4 regions of the Geodermatophilus sp. SYSU D00867 genome follow, and region 1 is predicted to be linked to each of the others. Evidence: riboswitches for the same ligand, from Rfam matches in the RefSeq annotation. Region 1 holds a riboswitch; each other region holds the start of a gene.
What was found. Region 1 has a riboswitch for cyclic di-AMP ahead of ACI8AK_RS13835 (hypothetical protein). Riboswitches for the same ligand answer to the same signal wherever they lie in the genome.
Positions count from the first base shown of each region.

Region 1 (4,266 bases):
TCCTCCATCGTCTGCCACGACCCGTTCGGCGAGGACAGCATCCGCTGCTCCCAGATCAGGTAGTCGACGCCGAGCTCGTCCCAGTGCGCGCGGTGGTAGGCGACGATCGCGTCGCCGAGGGCGGCGTCGGTCATGACCATGTAGTCCAGCGCCCTGCCGGAGGGGTGGCCGCCCGGGTCGGCCGCGCTGGCGCGGGTGCCGCCCAGGGTGATCGCGTCCGCCCCCGGCACGTTGCTGACGACGGCGTCCGCGGCGGCCTGCACCTGCGGCTCGACCGGACCGGTGCTGTTGGTGATGCGGGCGACGGCCGAGACGACGGTGGTGCCCGCGGTCTCCGCCGGGCCGGCCTCCTCCTCGGCCTCGGCGGCCTCGGCGGCCTCGGCGGCTGCGGCGGCCTCCGCCGCGGCGGCGGCCTCGGCGGCCGCGGCGGCTGCGGCGGCCTCCGCGGCGGCGCGGGCGGCGGCCTCGGCCTCGGCCCGCTGCCGGTCGACGGTGGCCTGGTCGGCGGCGGCCTGCGACTGCTGGGCCGCGGTCTCGGCGGCCTCCCGCGAGCTGCGGGTGGCGGCGAGGTCCTCGAGCGGCGCCAGGTCCGGCGGGGCGGTGGCGGTCACCGGGCCGGACTGCGCCGACAGCCCCAGCGCCTCGGCGACGGCGACCGACCCGCTCGCCGTCCCGGCCTCGGCGGTGGCGGCCGGCTGCGGGCCGACCAGGACGTTGACCAGGACCGCGCCGGCGGCGGCGACGCCCAGGTACAGGCCCGGACGGCGGTGCGCGGCCGGCGGGCGGCGGCGGTCGGAACGGTCTGCGGACGCGCCGGGGCGGCCGGGGGTGGTGCTCGAGGGCATGGGTGCAGGTCTCCCGTCAGCCGCCTGCCGAGTTAGCTGACGGGTTCGGGCGGGAAGCAGCCCTACCCGCCCGGACGCACGGGTCCGGTGCGGGATTCACCCCAGTACTGCGGTGGGTCCCCGGCTCGCCCAGGGGGCGACTCGGCGGCGACCGCCCGGGTCCCCTGGCGGGGACGGGGCCGGACGGCCTCGGCCACGGTAACGGCCGTTACCCGTCCGTGACAAACCGCGGCCGCGTTCCGTGGCGGGGACCACACGCCGGTCAGGGGCGGGTGCGCAGCCGCCCGACGACGCGCAGCGGCAGGCGCAGCCACCACCCGGTCACCCGCCAGGGCAGGACCGCGGCGGCCCGGACGCCGCGCGCGCCGAGGGCGGCGAGGTCGGCCCACTCGGCCGGCCGCGGCGCCGGGGCGGCCGGCGCGGCGGAGGGGGGCGGCCCGGCGGGGGTCGGCTCCTCGTCCTCCTCCGGCGTCCCGCCGGAGGCCCCGTCCGACGGCGCCACCACCGACGGACCGGCGGGCTCCCCCGGGTCCTCCTCGGGCACGAGGACGTCGAACGCGGTCCGGCGGCGCGGGGCGCGCAACGAGTCGAACGACGGGATCGCCGGGGACGGCGGCGCGTCGTCCTCGTCGGGCAGCGGCCATAGCCCCACCGCCACGGGCTCGGGGACGACCGCGCGGACGGCGGCCACCATCGCCGGTCCCAGCCCGGGGACGGCGGCCAGCTCGCGGCGGGTCAGCGCGGACAGCTGCTCGACGGTGGTGATCCCGGCGCGGGTCAGCGCGCCCACCGCCCGCGCGGGCAGACCCAGCTCCCGGACGCTCCCCGTCGGCTCGACCCGCGACCTCGTCGACATGGCGTCGGACCCTAGCCCCGGGTTCACCGGGACGGTCCCGCCGGGGAGCCGTCCCAGGCCGGTTCCGGCGGGACGGTCCCGCCGGCGCCGGCGTCCGGGGCCGGGGAGGTCGCCGGCGCCCCACCGGTCGACGTCGTCCCCGCGTCCGGGGCCGGGGACTCCCCCGTCGCCGGCGGGGCGGTGTCCCCGGGCGTCCCGGTCGCCGGCGCCGGCGGTTCCGGCGTCGTGCTGCCGGACGGGGTGCTCTCCGGGGCCTCGGGCGTGCTCTCTGGCGCCGTGCCCGCGGACCCGGGGCTCTCCGCCGTGGTCGCCTCGGGAGCGGGCGCCTCGGGGGTCGTGACCTCGGGGGTCGTGACCTCGGGGGTCGTGACCTCGGGGGTGGTGGCCTCCGGGCCCGGGGCCTCCGGCGTCGGGGTCCCGGGGGTGCTGCTGTCCGCGGCGGGCGCCTCCGGCGTCGCCGCGGGGGCCTCCGGCGCGGACCCACCGGACGGGCCGGGCCCGGCGGCGGGCGCCTCGGGCTCGGGCACCGCGGTGTCGGGTGCGACGGCGGCGACCACCTGCACCCGGTCGCCGGCGGCCAGCTCCACGTCCACCGGGTCCAGGCCGACGACGGTGCCGGGAGCCGCGTCCGGGGTCTGCTCGCCGCGCTGGCCGACGGTGAGACCGAGGGCGGTCAGGTCGTCGGTGACCTCGGCCACCGGGCGGCCGAGGAAGTCCGCGGCCCGCAGCACGATCCCGGCCTGCTGCGTCTCGGCGGCGTCGGCCACCGGCACGTCACCGGCGCGGGTCGTGGTGAACAGCACGCCGCCGACGACGAGCGCGACCAGCAGCAGCGGCAGCAGGACCAGCGCCCGCCGGCGCCGGCGCGGCTCCGGCCCGGGGACCGGCGCGGGCTCCGGGACCGGCCCGGGGACGGGGGCGGCGGCCGCCACCGGGCGGGTGGGCGGCACGGGGGCGGCCCGGGGGTCCAGGGCCTCCTCGACCGCGGCCAGGAAGGCGGCGCCGTCGGGCAGGCGGGCGCCGGGGTCCTTGGTCAGCGCGGCACCGATGAGCTCCTTGACGTCGGGCGGCAGGTCGTCGGGCAGCGGCTCGGGCTGCTCGCGGACCTGCTTGAGCGCGACGGTGACCGGGTTGGTGCCGGTGAAGGCGGCGTGGCCGGTCAGCGACTCGTAGCCGACCAGGCCGAGGGCGTAGACGTCGCTGGCCGGGCCGACCCGCTCGCCGGCGGCCTGCTCCGGGGACATGTACTGCGCGGTGCCGATGACCTGGCCGGTCTGGGTGAGCGGCACGCACTCGGCCGACCAGGCGATGCCGAAGTCGGTGAGCTTCACCCGCCCGTCGGGCCGCACGAGGATGTTCGAGGGCTTGACGTCGCGGTGGACGACGCCACCGCGGTGCGCCTCGGCGAGGGCGGCCGCGGCCTGGCGCAGCACCGAGAGGGCGGCACCGGGGTCCAGCGGGCCCTCGGTCTCGATGAGGGTGGACAGCGGCGCCCCCTCGACCAGCTCCATCACCAGGTAGGCCAGGTGCTCGCCGGTGGCGTCGTCGGTGCCCTCGCCGTAGTCCAGGACGGTGGCGATGTTGGGGTGGGTGAGCGCCGCCGCGTGCCGGGCCTCGTTGCGGAAGCGGGCGAGGAAGGTCGGGTCGTCGGCGTACTCGCTGCGCAGCACCTTGACCGCGACCGGCCGGGCGAGCAGGTGGTCCCGGCCCCGCCAGACCTGGCCCATGCCGCCGGTGGCGATGACCTCCTGCAGCTCGTAGCGGTCCCCCAGGGTCCGGCTCCCCCGCTGCACCGTGGTCACTGCCCGACTCCGTCCCGTCCGACGCGGGCGGGTGCGCCCCGCCTCCTCCGGCCCCCACCGGGAGCTGCGCGGCCGCTCCCCCTGCCGGGTGGGCGACCCCGGGTGGGTTCCCGCCCGGACGCCCCGTCAACCACCGGACCGCCCACGGCGGCTCCCCCGGACGCGTGCCGGTGCTCGCGCGGCCGGACTCCGGTCCGCCAGGATCCGGGCGATCCGCGGCGACGGGGCCGCGGCCGTTCCGGAGGTCGCCCGTGGACTCGGCCCTCAGCACCGTCGCCCTGCCCGCCGCCCTGGCCGTGATCATGTTCGGGCTGGGGCTGTCGCTCACCGTCGACGACTTCGCGCGGGTCACCCGCCGGCCGCGCGCCGCCGTCGTCGCCCTCGGCCTGCAGCTGCTGGTCCTGCCGGCCCTGTGCTTCGGCCTCGTGGTGGCCACCGGCCTGGAGCCCGTGCTGGCGGTGGGGATGGTGCTGCTGGCCGCCTCGCCCGGCGGGACGACGGCGAACCTGTTCAGCCACCTGTTCCGTGGCGACGTCGCGCTCAACGTCTCGCTGACGGCGGTCAACTCGCTGCTCGCCGTCGTGACGCTGCCGCTGGTGACCAACCTCGCCGTGACCGTCTTCGACCCGCCCGGCGCCGGGTCGATCGGCCTGCAGTTCGGCAAGACCGTGCAGGTGTTCGCGATCGTGCTGGTGCCGGTGGCGCTCGGCATGCTGGTGCGGCGGGCGGCGCCGGCGTTCGCCGAGCGGATGGACCGGCCGGT
Region 1 is NZ_JBJGZC010000013.1:47,660-51,925, forward strand. Features, by position in the region: gene ACI8AK_RS13835 (hypothetical protein) at 1-845, opposite strand, end outside; cyclic di-AMP (ydaO/yuaA leader) riboswitch at 852-1,002, opposite strand; gene ACI8AK_RS13840 (DNA-directed RNA polymerase subunit alpha C-terminal domain-containing protein) at 1,108-1,701, opposite strand; gene ACI8AK_RS13845 (protein kinase domain-containing protein) at 1,725-3,503, opposite strand; gene ACI8AK_RS13850 (bile acid:sodium symporter family protein) at 3,755-4,266, shown strand, end outside.

Region 2 (4,266 bases), on a different contig from region 1:
GCGTGGTCGACGTCGACAGCTGCAGCCGGGAGGTCTGCGCCGCGACGTAGGCCAGCGTGGTCGTGGGGGAGGACGAGAAGAACGGCGGGTTGTGGTGCTCACCGAGCGCGAAGACGTCGAGGCCCACCTCCTCGGCCTTCTTCGCGATGGTGACGACGGCCTTGATCCGCTCCGCCTCGCTCGGCGTCCGCCCCGTCGTCGGGTCGGTCGTGACGTCGCTGACCGTGAAGACCCCGAACTGCATCTCGTGCTCCATGTGGTTGAGAGTGCAACTACTGTACCCGGCCCAACGACCTGCCCCCGCCGGGCATTCCCGGCGCCTCCGTGACCGTACTGAGACCTCTCGACCGCGCTCGGTGACCGGCCCGGCACGTCCGGGCGCGACCGGTCCGGACGCCCCGCGCGCGTCCGTGTCGACCCGTCCGGCCGCACCCGACGGGTGGAACTCTGTGATCACCCCCGACCGGCGCGCCGGTGGGGGGCCGGATCGGACGGCGCACCGAGGGGGAACCGGGATGTCGCTGCGGGGACGGGGAGCTGCTCCCGACGGGACCGGGGACGGCACCGCGGAGCCGCCTCCGGGACGTGGGCTCGACGGCCTGCTGGGCACCGGGCCGGTGTTCACCGGGGCGGTCCGCGGCTACGACCGCGTGCAGGTGGACGACTACGTCGCCTGGGCCGAGACCGAGCTGCTGGTCCTGCGCCGGGAGAACGAGCACCTGCTCAGCCGCTACGCCGCCGCGTCGGCCGAGCTGCAGAACGCCCGCCGGCGGCTGGCCCAGCTGGTCCGCGAGCGGCAGAGCCTGCCCGGCCCCGAGGACGCGGCCGCGATCGTGCGGCGGGCCGAGGAGGAGGCCGCCGCGCTGACGGCCGCCGCCGAGGAGGAGGCCGGGCGGATCCGCGCCGAGGCGCTCGCCGAGGCGCAGGCCCGGCTGTCCGGGGTGGCCGAGATGCGCGAGGCGGTGCTCGCCGCCCGCGAGCAGACCCGCAGCGAGGCCGCCGCCGTCCTCGAGGCCGCGCGCCGCGAGGCGGCCCGGCTGGAGGAGGCGGCCGCCGCGGAGCGCGAGCGGCGGGACCGCGAGGCCGCCGCGGCACGGGCGCGGGCCGACGCCGAGGCGCTCGAGCGCCGGCACGCCGTCGAGGCCGAGCTCGAGCCCCTGCGCGACGAGCGCGACCGGGCGCGCGACTGGCTGCGCCTGCTGACCGGGCAGCTGGACGAGGCGCTCGCCGTCGTCACCGGCGTCGTGCCCGACGACGTCCCCGCCCTCGGCGACAAGCGGGGGCTGGCCCGACTGGAGGAGTCCGCCGGTGGACTCCGGGCGGAGTCGCGTCCGGCGTCGTCCGGGACGGACGTGTCCGACGTGACACCGCTGCACGGGCCCGGCCGGCCCGAGGTGGCCGCGGCCTCCTGACCAGCGGCGACGCGGGGGCGGGTTCCGGGACGAGGGGGTCCGCCCCACCCGTCACGGCCGCACCTCCGGCCCCGGCGGTTGTCACGAACCGGTAACGACCGTACGGTGGCTGACGTCCGGCTGGTCGTCAGGTCCCCGTCCTGGGGAGCCCGGCCGGACGCCGCCGAGTCGTGTCCGCGCCCGTGGACGCGAGCCGGGGACCCACCGCAGTACTGGGGTGAATCGCGCCCGCCGAGCTCCGGCCCGGCGCGCGTAGGGCTCCTTCCCGCCCGAACCCGTCAGCTAACTCGGTAGGCGGCTCACGGAAGAAACGGAGAGTCCCCGCATGCCCCGCCTCCGGGCCGAAGCGGCCCGCAGGTGCAGCTGCCCGCGCGCACACCGCGCTCCCGCGTCCGCCTGACGCCGGCCGCCCCTGCCCTGCCGCTCCCTGCGACGACGTCGCCGGGGACCCCGTAGTCCGCGACACCCGTAGCCCCGCGCCGCACGCGCATGCCCGAGGTCCGCCTCCGGGCCCGCTGCCGCGCGCACTCTCCCTCGGAGCCCTCACCCCCTCATGTCCCGCCACGTCCCGAACACGCCTGCCGACGCCCCCGCGACCGTCGAGCTCGCCACCGCCGACACCCCCGACACCGCCGCCGAGACCACGGCCGGCACCGCCACCCGCGAGCTGCCCGCGGTCGCGGACGCCGCCGAGGCCCCCGCCCGCCGGCGCCTGTTCCGCCGCGGCGGCCCGCCGCTGGGCCCGCGCCGCCCGGCCCTCCTGCTCGGCGCCGCCGCCGCCGGCGCGCTGATCGTCGGCGTCGTCTCCACCAGCGGCCCCGCCGCCTCCGCCGGTACCGACACCGCCGGCACCGCGGTCAGCGTCGCCGACGAGCTGGGCATCCCCGAGCAGCAGGCCGCGACCGCCCCCGACCTGACGTCGCTGGCCGACATCGCCGCCTCGCGCGCCGAGCGCAGCGCGCAGGAGGCCGGTGCCGCCCACGCACAGCTCGCCGCCGAGCAGGCCGAGCGCGACCGCCAGGCCGCCGAGGCCGAGGCCGCCCGCGTCGCCGCCGAGCAGGAGGCCGCCCGCGTCGCCGCGGAGCAGGAGGCCGCCCGCCAGGCCGCCGAGGCGCAGGCCGCCGCCGAGGCCGCGGCCGCGCAGCAGGCCGCCGAGGAGCAGGCCGCCGAGGAGGCCGCCGAGGAGGCCGCGCCCGCCGCGCCCTCCGGCTCCTTCAAGGACTACGCGCTGAGCAAGGTCGGCAGCGGCGAGCAGTTCTCCTGCCTGGAGAAGCTGTGGGGCAAGGAGAGCGGCTGGAACCCCAACGCCCAGAACCCCACCAGCACCGCCTACGGCATCCCGCAGTTCCTGGACTCCACCTGGGCCAGCACCGGGATCGCCAAGACCTCCGACGGCTACCGCCAGATCGACGCCGGCCTGATCTACATCGAGGAGCGCTACGGCTCGCCGTGCGACGCCTGGGCGCACAGCCAGGCCACCGGCTGGTACTGATCGACACGTGATCCATCGAGGGCCGGCCACCCGGGTGGTGCCCGCGGGGTTCGTCCGCGCGCACACCCAGGTGCGCCGGCCCTCGCTCGTCCCCGAGGTGCGGCTGCACGTCGCCGACGACGTCGTCGCCCTGTGGGAGGCGATGGAGACCGCGGCCGGCGGGGCGGGCGAGGAGCCGCCGTTCTGGGCCGCCGCCTGGCCCGGCGGGCAGGCGCTGGCCCGCCACCTGCTCGACGAGCCCGCCACCGTCGCCGGCCGCACGGTGCTCGACCTCGGGTCGGGCAGCGGCCTGGTGGCCGTCGCCGCCGTCCTCGCCGGTGCCCGGTGGGTGCTGGCCAGCGACGTCGACCCGTTCTCCCGGACGGCGGTCGGCGTCAACGCCGGCCTCAACGGCGTCGCGGGCATCAGCGTCACCGGCGACGTGCTGGACCGCGAGCCGCCCGCCGTCGACGTCGTCGTCGCCGGGGACGTCTGCTACGACCGGGAGATGACCGGGCGGGTGCTGCCCTTCCTCGACCGGGCGCGGGCCCGCGGCTGCGAGGTACTCGTCGGCGACCCCGGCCGCCCGTACCTCCCGCACGAGCGGCTGGAGTCGGCCGCGGTGTACGAGGTCCCCGAGACGGAGGGGCCCGGGCTGCGCCGGACGACGGTGTGGCGGCTGCCCTGAGCGCCGCCGGATACGGTCGCCGCGTGCGCCCCTACGCCTTCACCGGTACCGCCGTCGTCACCGGGGCGGCCAGCGGCATCGGCGCCGCGCTCGCCCCGCGGCTGGCCGCCCGCGGCAACGACCTCGTGCTGCTCGACCGCGACGCCGAGCGGCTCGAGGGCGTCGCGGCGGCGGTGCGCGCGGCCTCCCCGGGCCGGTCGGTGGCCACCGTCGTCGCCGACCTCGCCGACGCCGGGCAGCTGCGCGCGGCCGCCGACCGGGTCGTCGCGGACCACCCGGGGACGACGCTGCTGGTCAACAACGCCGGCGTCGCGCTGGGCGGGCGGTTCGACCAGGTGACCCTCGAGGAGTTCGAGTGGGTCGTGGACGTCAACTTCCGCGCCACCGTCCGGCTCACCCACGCGCTGCTGCCGACGCTCCAGGCGCACCCCGGGTCGCACCTGGTGAACGTCTCCAGCCTGTTCGGGCTCATGGCGCCGGCCGGGCAGGCGGCGTACGCGTCGAGCAAGTTCGCCGTCCGCGGGTTCACCGAGGCGCTGCGGCACGAGCTGGCCGAGGACGGCGTCGGCGTGACCAGCGTGCACCCCGGTGGCATCGCGACCCGCATCGCCGAGACCGCCCGTGTCGCCAGTGGCGCGGACCCGGCGGAGGCCGAGCGGGGCAAGCGGGAGTTCGCCAGGCTGCTGCGGTACCCG
Region 2 is NZ_JBJGZC010000006.1:133,795-138,060, forward strand. Features, by position in the region: gene ACI8AK_RS07580 (LLM class flavin-dependent oxidoreductase) at 1-256, opposite strand, end outside; gene ACI8AK_RS07585 (hypothetical protein) at 516-1,412, shown strand; cyclic di-AMP (ydaO/yuaA leader) riboswitch at 1,564-1,724, shown strand; gene ACI8AK_RS07590 (aggregation-promoting factor C-terminal-like domain-containing protein) at 1,966-2,904, shown strand; gene ACI8AK_RS07595 (class I SAM-dependent methyltransferase) at 2,912-3,571, shown strand; gene ACI8AK_RS07600 (SDR family NAD(P)-dependent oxidoreductase) at 3,595-4,266, shown strand, end outside.
Region 2: it holds a riboswitch for cyclic di-AMP, as region 1 does, so the genes downstream of both, ACI8AK_RS07590 (aggregation-promoting factor C-terminal-like domain-containing protein) here and ACI8AK_RS13835 (hypothetical protein) in region 1, are expected to answer to the same signal.

Region 3 (4,266 bases), on a different contig from region 1:
ATCGCCATCGGAGAGCCCGGCCGCGGCGGTGAGTAGAAGGACCCCGCTGCCCCCCGCCGCTCGCGAGCTCGCGGCGGGACCCTGCAGCGGGGCCGTTCCAGCACGTCACCGCGTGAAGAGGTAGACGGACACCGCGACGCCGAAGACCACGATCAGCACCCGCAGCGGCGTCGCGGGGATGCGGCCGGCCACCCGGGCGCCGAGGAACCCGCCGACCAGACTGGCCGGCGCCGCGACGGCGACCACCTGCCAGGCCACCGGCCCGAAGACGCCGAACACGACCAGCGTGACCGTCGCCGTCACCGCGGAGAACGCCGACTTCAGCGCGTTGGCCAGCGGCAGCCGGTGCAGTGCCGTCCCGAGCACCCCGACGAGGATGACGCCGAGCGCGCCGCCGAAGTAGCCGCCGTAGACGGTGGCGAGGAACAGCGCGAGGTACAGCCACCACGGGTCGCGGACGGCGCCGTCGTCGCGGTCGCGCAGCCGGCGGGTGAGCAGCGGCTGCACCGCGAGCAGCAGGCTGGCCAGCAGCACGAGCACCGGCACGACGACGTCGAAGGCCTGGCTCGGCGTGGTCAGCAGCAGCACGCTGCCGGCGACGCCACCCAGCGCCGAGACCGCACCGAGCCGCACCAGCCGGTCGCGCTGACCGGCGTACTCGCGGCGGAACCCGGCCATCCCGCCGAGGTAGCCCGGCCACTGCGCCACCGAGTTGGTGACGTTGGCCGCCACGGTGCCCAGGCCCAGCCCGACCAGGGTGGGGAAGAGGATCAGCGACCCGCCGCCGGCGATCGAGTTGACCGCCCCCGCGCCCAGGGCCACCGCGGCCGCGATCAGGAGGTCGGCGGCCGTCACGGGGCGCCAGCCTACGGTCGGTGCGTGCGACTCCCCGCCCCGGCGACCTGGCTGGCCGCCGCCCTCGGCGGCTCCGGCGTGCTGCACCTGGTGCGGCCGCGGACGTTCGAGTGGCTGGTGCCGCCCGAGCTCGGCGACGCCCGCGCCTGGGTGCTCGTCAGCGGGGTCGCCGAGGTCGGCACCGCCGCGCTGCTGGCCGCGCCGGCGAGCCGCCGGGCCGGGGGACGGGCCGCGGCCGCGCTCCTGGCGTCGTTCGTGCCGGCCCACCTGCACCACCTCCGCGTGGCGCGCGGGCGGCCGGCGATGCTGGCCGCGGCGGTGGTCCGGCTGCCGCTGCAGGCGCCGATGATCGCCGCGGCGCTGCGGGTGGCCCGAGGGCGCTGAGCGTCAGCGGCCGCGGGCAGACTGCCCGCATGACGGAGGCGTTCCCCGAGGACTGGCAGCGCGCCCTGGTCGTCGTCGCCCACCCCGACGACGTGGAGTACGGCTGCGCGGCCGCCGTCGCGGCGTGGACGGCGGCCGGGCGCGACGTCCGGTACGTGATGGCCACCAGCGGCGAGGCCGGCATCGCCGGGCTGCCGCCGGAGGCCGCCGGGCCGCTGCGCGAGCGCGAGCAGCGGGCCGCGGCCGCGGTGGTCGGCGTGTCGATGGTCGAGTTCCTCGGCCACCCCGACGGGCGGCTGACCGAGGGGCTGGACCTGCGGCGGGCGGTCGCGGCGGCGATCCGGCGGCACCGCCCCGACCTCGTGGTCACGCTGCACTTCGGCGACACGTGGACGCCGCCGGGCGCCCCGCTCGGCTACTGGAACAGCGCCGACCACCGGGTGCTGGGCCGGGCGGTGGTCGACGCCGTCGGCGACGCGGCCAACGAGTGGATCTTCGCCGAGCTCGCCGACCCGGAGCCCTGGCGCGGGGTGCGCTGGACCGCCGTCTCCACGCCGGTGGGGGTCACGCACACCGTCGACGTGACCGACGTCGTCGACCGGGCGGTGGCCTCGCTGGCCGAGCACCGCCGCTACCTGCAGGCGCTGTCGGCCGACCCGGTCGAGGAGCAGGCCCGGCGACAGGTCGACACGGCGACCCCGGTCGTCGACGGCCGGCGGGTGGCCGGCTTCGCGCTGTACGCCGGCTGAGGCCGGACGCGGCCCCGGGGTGCGCCCGGGGCCGCGTCCGGGCCGGTCAGGGGTTGAAGCTCACGTGGACGTGGTCCATGTGGTTGGCGGTGGGGGACCCGCGGTCCTCCATCGCCCGCCAGCCGGAGCTCCCGATCACGAAGATCCGCTGCTTCCAGATGACGTAGTCGACGCCCATGCGCGCGGCGTTGTCGATGACGTACTGGGCCACGGCGTTCCCCTTGGCGGAGTCGGCGTAGACCATGAAGTCCGCGGCGAGCTGCTGGGTGGGGGAGTGCCCGGGGCGGGTGAGCACGGTGGACACCCCGCACTGCTGCACGACCTCGGCGACGACGGGGCGGACGTGCGCCGCCCAGGCGCTGTAGGAGGTCGAGGAGGCGGTCGGCGCGCCGGTGAGGTTCGTGGACACCGCCGCGGGGGCGGCGGGGGCGGCTGCCGGTGCGGCCGCGGGGGCGGCGGGGGCCGCGGGCGCGGGCGCCGCGGCTCCTCCCCGGTCCTGGGACCAGCCGTTCGACCCGTCCCGGCGGGGGCCGTCCCAGTCGGCCTGGGCCACCGACTGGCCGCTGAGGCCGAAGGCGACGGCGAGGGCGCCGGCCGTGAGGGTCCGGCGGATCGTGCGCTTGCTGTTCGAGGGCATGACGAGGAGAGCTCCTGACGTCGGTTCCGCGTGGCGCCGTCCGTGGCTCGGCGGTCACCCGTCGCGTGGGGGGACCTGCGGGACGGGCCGGGACGCGGCCGGGCGGCGGGCGGCTGCTGGAGGGCAGGCCGACGCGAGGCCGGTCGTTTCCGGTCCGTGGAGGCGCGGCGACCGGCGGAGGTGGGCGGGTCGCGGCGCTCGTCGCAGAGTGCGGGGCACGCCGGGGCAGGCGCCGTCGGCGCACCCCGTGGTGGTTCTCCGTTCTCCCGTGGCCGCCTACCGGGTCAGCTGACGGGTTCGGGCGGGGAACTGCGCCCTACCCCCTCCCGGGTCCGGGAGGTGGGACTCACCCCGGTGGTGCGGTGGGTCCCCGGCTCACGGCCACCGCGGTGGCCGCGACTCGGCGGCACCCGGCTCGGTTCCCCCGGTGGAGGACGTGACGACCGGCCGGACGGAGCCACCGTAGGAGCGTCCGCGGGAGCCCGCAGCGCGGACTGAGCAGTTCCGCTGAGGGGGTCCGTAGACTGGTCGGCACGACGGACGAGTCGGCCGGGCGGTCGCGTCGGCGGGGGAGACCCCGTCGCCGAGGAACGTCCGGGCTCCACAGGGCAGGGTGGTCGCTAACGGCGACCCGGGGTGACCCGCGGGACAGTGCCACAGAGAACAGACCGCCAGCAGTCCGCTGCTGGTGAGGGTGAAACGGTGGTGTAAGAGACCACCAGCGCACCGGGTGACCGGTGCGGCTCGGTAAACCCCACCCGGAGCAAGGTCGAGAAGGGGCGGTGGCCGGGCGACCGGACACCGTCCTGCGCAGGCGTTCGAGGGCTGCCCGCCCGAGCCTGCGGGTGGACCGCTCGAGCCCGCCGGCAACGGCGGGCCTAGATGGATGACCGCCCATCGGGAGGCCGCGAGGCGCCCGAGGACAGAACCCGGCGTACAGGCCGACTCGTCCGTCGCCCGCCGTGACCTGCGGGTCTGCGGTCAGGGCGCGGCGCCGGTCCGCGCGGGGTCCGCCGCTCGGCCGGGAACGGGGTCGGCGGCGGCCCTCGGCCGGTCGCCGGAGCCGGGCCAGAGGTGGCTGACGTCGGTCGGTCACGGCGATCGTCGGCCGAGGTCGGCTCGCCCTCTTCCCGGCTGCGGGTGCTGACCACGATCGGCTCCGGGATGATCCGGCTCGCGTCACGCGGCCCCTGCGACCCGGCGGCGTGGACGTCGAGCGGCCGGACGACGAGGCGGCGACCCGTCCCACGGGGCGCTGTGCCGGTCGTCGTCCCTCCTCGTACGCGGCATCCGCTCGGCGCGGTGGTCGACCGGCCCTCGGTGTGGTCCGACCGGTCAGTTCTCCGCGCCGTGTCGGTCCGTACGCCGAACACCGACCCACGGGAGGCCACGCGATGCGGAGACTGACCTTCGCCATGAACCTGAGCCTGGACGGCTACGTCGCCGCGCCCGGCGACGACCTCGGCTGGAGCGTGCCGAGCGACGAGCTGTTCCAGTGGTGGTCCGACCGGGTGGGGGCCACGGGCCTGGCGCTGTACGGGCGCAGACTGTGGGAGACGATGAGCTCCCACTGGCCGACCGCCGACCAGCAGCCCGGCGCCACACCGGCGCAGATCGAGTACGCCCGCCGCTGGCGGGACA
Region 3 is NZ_JBJGZC010000025.1:22,849-27,114, reverse strand. Features, by position in the region: gene nadA (quinolinate synthase NadA) at 1-36, shown strand, start outside; gene ACI8AK_RS19990 (sulfite exporter TauE/SafE family protein) at 106-855, opposite strand; gene ACI8AK_RS19985 (DoxX family protein) at 880-1,239, shown strand; gene ACI8AK_RS19980 (PIG-L deacetylase family protein) at 1,269-1,988, shown strand; gene ACI8AK_RS19975 (hypothetical protein) at 2,035-2,625, opposite strand; cyclic di-AMP (ydaO/yuaA leader) riboswitch at 2,884-3,041, opposite strand; RNA gene rnpB (RNase P RNA component class A) at 3,167-3,578, shown strand; gene ACI8AK_RS19965 (dihydrofolate reductase family protein) at 4,020-4,266, shown strand, end outside.
Region 3: it holds a riboswitch for cyclic di-AMP, as region 1 does, so the genes downstream of both, ACI8AK_RS19975 (hypothetical protein) here and ACI8AK_RS13835 (hypothetical protein) in region 1, are expected to answer to the same signal.

Region 4 (4,266 bases), on a different contig from region 1:
TCGACACGTGCGGATCGCTTCCTACGCCTCGCCGGCCCTCGCCGACCAGCCGCGGGGGTCGACGTCGCCGGGGACGGGGGCGGCGGGGTCGTAGGGCGAGCGGGTGAAGACGAACGTGCCCAGGTCCAGGTGGTCGCCGGCGATCCGCAGCGGCTCGCCGGCGTAGTAGCCGTCCAGGCCCACCCAGGTGCCGTCGGCGTCGCGGCGGAAGCGGCTGGCCCGCCCCGACCGGCCGGGCAGCGGGCCGAGGTGCAGCAGGCCGCCGTCCACCGCGCGCAGGGCGTGCGGCGCGGGGCCCCAGTACCAGACGCCGAGCTGCTCCAGCGGCACCGGCGGCTCGGCCGGGCGCCACGGCTCGGCCACCCGCGGCTCGGCCGCGCGGAGGTCGGCCAGCAGGCCGGGGACGAGCACGTCCAGGCCGCTGGTGGTGTTGGCCAGCGAGACGCCGCCGGTCCCCTCCTCGCGGTCGACGAAGACGCCGGCCAGGAAGCCGGGCATCGAGCCGCCGTGACCGGTGAGCGTGCGGCCGTCGACCCGCAGCACCTGCAGGCCCAGCCCGTAGGCCGACCAGGCCGGTGAGGAGCCGTCGACGCCGGCCGGCACGGCCATCTCCTCGAGCGTCGCCGGGGACAGCACGTCGCCGGTGTCGCCGAGCAGGAAGGCGGCGAAGCGGGCGAGGTCGGCCAGCGTCGCCCACAGCTGCCCGGCGGCGGCCATCACGCCGGCGTCGTGCTCGGGCTCGGGCAGGACGACGTCGGCCCACGGGTGGACGGCGTAGCCCTGCGCGGCGCGGCCGGAGGGGCGCGGCGTCGTCCGGGTCATGCCCAGCGGCCCGAGCACCTCGGCGGTGACGACGTCCTCCCACGAGCGCCCGCGCAGCCGGGCCACGAGCTCGCCGAGCAGGCCGAAGCCGAGGTTCGAGTAGTGGAAGCGCCGGGCCTCGCCCAGGACGACGTGCTCCCCGGACAGCCGCAGGTCGGCCAGCGGGCCGCCGGGCACCCGCTCCCACCAGCCGCCCGGGCTCTCCGCGGCGGCGCCGGCCAGGTGCGAGAGCAGCTGGCCGACCGACCGGTCGCCGAACGGCGTGCCGGGCACGTGCCGGTCCAGCGGGTCGTCCAGCGCCAGCCGGCCCTCGTCGCGCAGCCGCATGACCGCGACGGCGGTGACGGTCTTGCTGATGGAGCCGAGCCGGTACTGGACGTCGGTGTGCGGCTCGGCGACGTCGCCGCGGCCGGCCGACCAGGCCAGCCCGCCGTCCCGGACCACCCCGGCGACCAGGCTGGGCGCCCGCCCCTCGCGCTGCACCCGGGCGGTGCGGGCCAGCAGGGTGCGGGCGGTCGAGGGCAGCACGGGCTCCGGCATGACCGGAACGGTAGGTCAGGCGCGGACGGGCGCCGCCAGCCGCCCGGTGCGCCCGGCCCAGCGCTCGAACACCACGGTGACCAGCGGCGGGATGGAGGCGGCCAGCGCGAGCAGCGTCGTCCACCGGGACCAGCCGAGCACCCGCGCGGCGACCAGCGCCACGACCACGTAGGCGATGAACACCGCGCCGTGGACCGGCCCGAACACCTGGACGCCGGCCTCCGAGGTCTCCGGCACGTACTTGACGTACATGCCGGCCAGCAGGCCGATCCAGGAGAGGGCCTCGGCGACGGCGACGACGCGGAAGGCCAGGACGACGGTGCGGGAGTTCATCGGTGCGCGGTCCTCGGGTCGGGGGCGGTTCCGGAGGGTCAACGCGGCAGCGGGCGCCGGCGTCCCGGTCGCGGGGTGTGAGGTGCGTGGCAGGGTCGGGTCGTGCGGGGTCCGGCGCGGCGGGGGTCCCGTCCGGTCCTGCTGCGCCGGCTGGCCGACCTGCGGCCGGACCCGGTGGCCGCGGCGCTGCCCCGGCTGGAGCGCGACCCGCGTCAGCCGATGCGGCGAGCGCCGGCGTAGCCGCCCATCGCGTCGATGCTGGCGACCTTGACGACGTCGCCCGACGTCGGCGCGTGCACCATCTGGCCGTTGCCGATGTAGATGCCGACGTGGCTCACCGGGCTGTAGAAGAAGACCAGGTCACCGGGCTGCAGGTTCGCGCGGGAGACCGCGGTGCCCATCGTCGACTGCATCCTGCTGGAGTGCGGGAGGCTGATCCCCGCGGCGCGGAAGGCGTACTGGGTGAGGCCGGAGCAGTCGAACGAGCTCGGGCCGGCGGCCGCCCACACGTAGGGCTTGCCGCGCTGGGCCATGGCGGTGGCGACGACGGTCCCGGCGACGCCGCTGGGCGGCGCGGCCGCCGCGGCCGGCTCCTCGGCGGAGGAGGACGCGGAGGACGACGCGGTGTCCTCGCGCTCCTCGTCCCGGCTGGCGCGGGAGTCCTCGGCGGCGTGCGCCGCGGCGGCGGCCTCGAGGGCGGCGCGCCGCTCCTCGGCGCTCAGCCGGGCGTAGTCGGCCTGGTAGGCGGCGATCTGCGCCTCGAGGTCGGCCTGCTGGGCGGCGACGGCGTCGTACTGGCGCTGCGCCTCGGCGGCGGCCGCGGCGGCGGCGGCCTGCGCGGCGGTGGCGGTCTCGGTGGCGGCCGCGGCCTGGCCGAGCAGCTCGCCCTGGTAACCGGCGACGCCCTGCAGCAGGGTGACGCGGTTGACGAACTCGTCGGCGTCCTCGCTGGTCATGAGCGCCTGCAGCGAGCCCATGCTGTCGCCGGTGTAGGCCGACCGGGCGATCCCGATCACCTGCTGCCGCGCGGTGTCCACGGCGGCCTGGGCGGCGGCCAGCTGCGCGGCGGCGGCGCCGGCGGCGGCCTGCTGGGCGGCGAGCGCCTCGCGGGCCTCGTTGAACTGCTCGGTGACGGCCTCGAGCTCGTGGCCCCGGGCGGCGACCAGCTGCGCGGCCTCGGCGGCCGACGTCGGCTCCTCCGCCCGGGCCGGCGCCGGGACGGCCCCCAGCCCGAGACCGATGCCGAGGGCGCCGACGAGCGCGAGGGCGGCGCGGCGGCCGCGGCCGGTCGCGGGCGTGCCGGGGACGGACGTGCGCAGGGACGCCACGCGGCGGTCTCTCCTTCTCCCAGGCCGCCTACCGGGTTAGCTGACGGGTTCGGGCGTGGAGTCGCCCGGCGCGTGCGGACACGCGCTACACCCCAGGACTGCGATGGGTCCCCGGCCCGGTCTCCGCTGCGGGAGGACCGGCTCGACGGCGTCCACGGGGTGTCACCCGGACTGGTGACGGAGCGCCCCGTTGGACACACTCAGCGTAAGGTCCGTGACCGGCGTGTGACAATCACCCCGGTGTAATTACATCAGTCACGAACGGTGACCAGGCGACTCCGGGAGGTTCCCGACCCCCGCCGGTTTGCGCGGCCGTGGGGACGTGTACCGATTGCTGCATGTCCTCTTCCACGCGGATGCGCCTGGCCCGGCCGCTCGTCGTGCTCGCCCTGCTCGGCTCCCTGGTCGCCTGTGGCGACAACACCGACTTCTCCCGCGGCCCGACCAACTGCGACTCCGCCGGCGGCAACGCCAGCAACGAGAACGACGCCAGTTGCCAGGAGACCGGCCAGAACCCGGGCAACGACGCCCCCACCACCGACGACGCGAGCACCGACGACTGAGCGCCGTCCGGTCCCCGGCGGGCGCCGGGCCGCCGGGACTGGTGGCATGGGCGGGTGAGCCCGGCACGCAGGTGGACGGCGGCCCGGTTGCGGGTCGAGACGCGCGCGCTGCTGGCCGGTGCCCGGCGCCTGCTGCGCGGCCGTGACCTCGCGCTGATCGGCGCGGGCCTGACCTTCTACGCCGGCATCGCGGTGGTGCCGCTGGTGCTGGTCTCCGTCCGGCTGACCGCGCTGGCCACCTCGGCCGGGGAGGTCCGCGCGCGCAGCGAGCGGCTGGCCGAGCTGCTGCCGGAGTCACTGGGCGCGCCGGACGCGGTGGCCCGGCTGGTCGACGCCGGCGTCCGGCTGGACCTGCTGGGGTTCGCGCTGGCGCTGCTGCCGCTGTCGCTGTACGGCGAGGGGCTGCGGCGGGCGCTGATGCGGTTCAGCCAGCGGCGGGAGAACCTCACCGGCTGGCGGGGCCGGCTGCTCACGCTGCCCCTGGTCGTGGTGACGCCCCTGCTGCTGTACCCGCTGCTGCTGGCCGCCACGGCCATGGCCGACCTGGCCCGCGAGGACGGCGCCGGGCCCCTGATCGGGCGGTTCGCCGTCGGCTACTACTCGGTGCTGTTCGTGCTGACCGTGCCCATCCTCTGGGGCTACGGCGTGGTGGCCGGCGGCCGGCGCCGGTGGGGCGCGCT
Region 4 is NZ_JBJGZC010000005.1:206,931-211,196, reverse strand. Features, by position in the region: gene ACI8AK_RS06835 (serine hydrolase domain-containing protein) at 22-1,362, opposite strand; gene ACI8AK_RS06830 (DUF3817 domain-containing protein) at 1,378-1,695, opposite strand; gene ACI8AK_RS06825 (hypothetical protein) at 1,798-1,935, shown strand; gene ACI8AK_RS06820 (C40 family peptidase) at 1,908-3,023, opposite strand; cyclic di-AMP (ydaO/yuaA leader) riboswitch at 3,035-3,167, opposite strand; gene ACI8AK_RS06815 (hypothetical protein) at 3,362-3,586, shown strand; partial or broken gene ACI8AK_RS06810 (YhjD/YihY/BrkB family envelope integrity protein) at 3,641-4,266, shown strand, end outside.
Region 4: it holds a riboswitch for cyclic di-AMP, as region 1 does, so the genes downstream of both, ACI8AK_RS06820 (C40 family peptidase) here and ACI8AK_RS13835 (hypothetical protein) in region 1, are expected to answer to the same signal.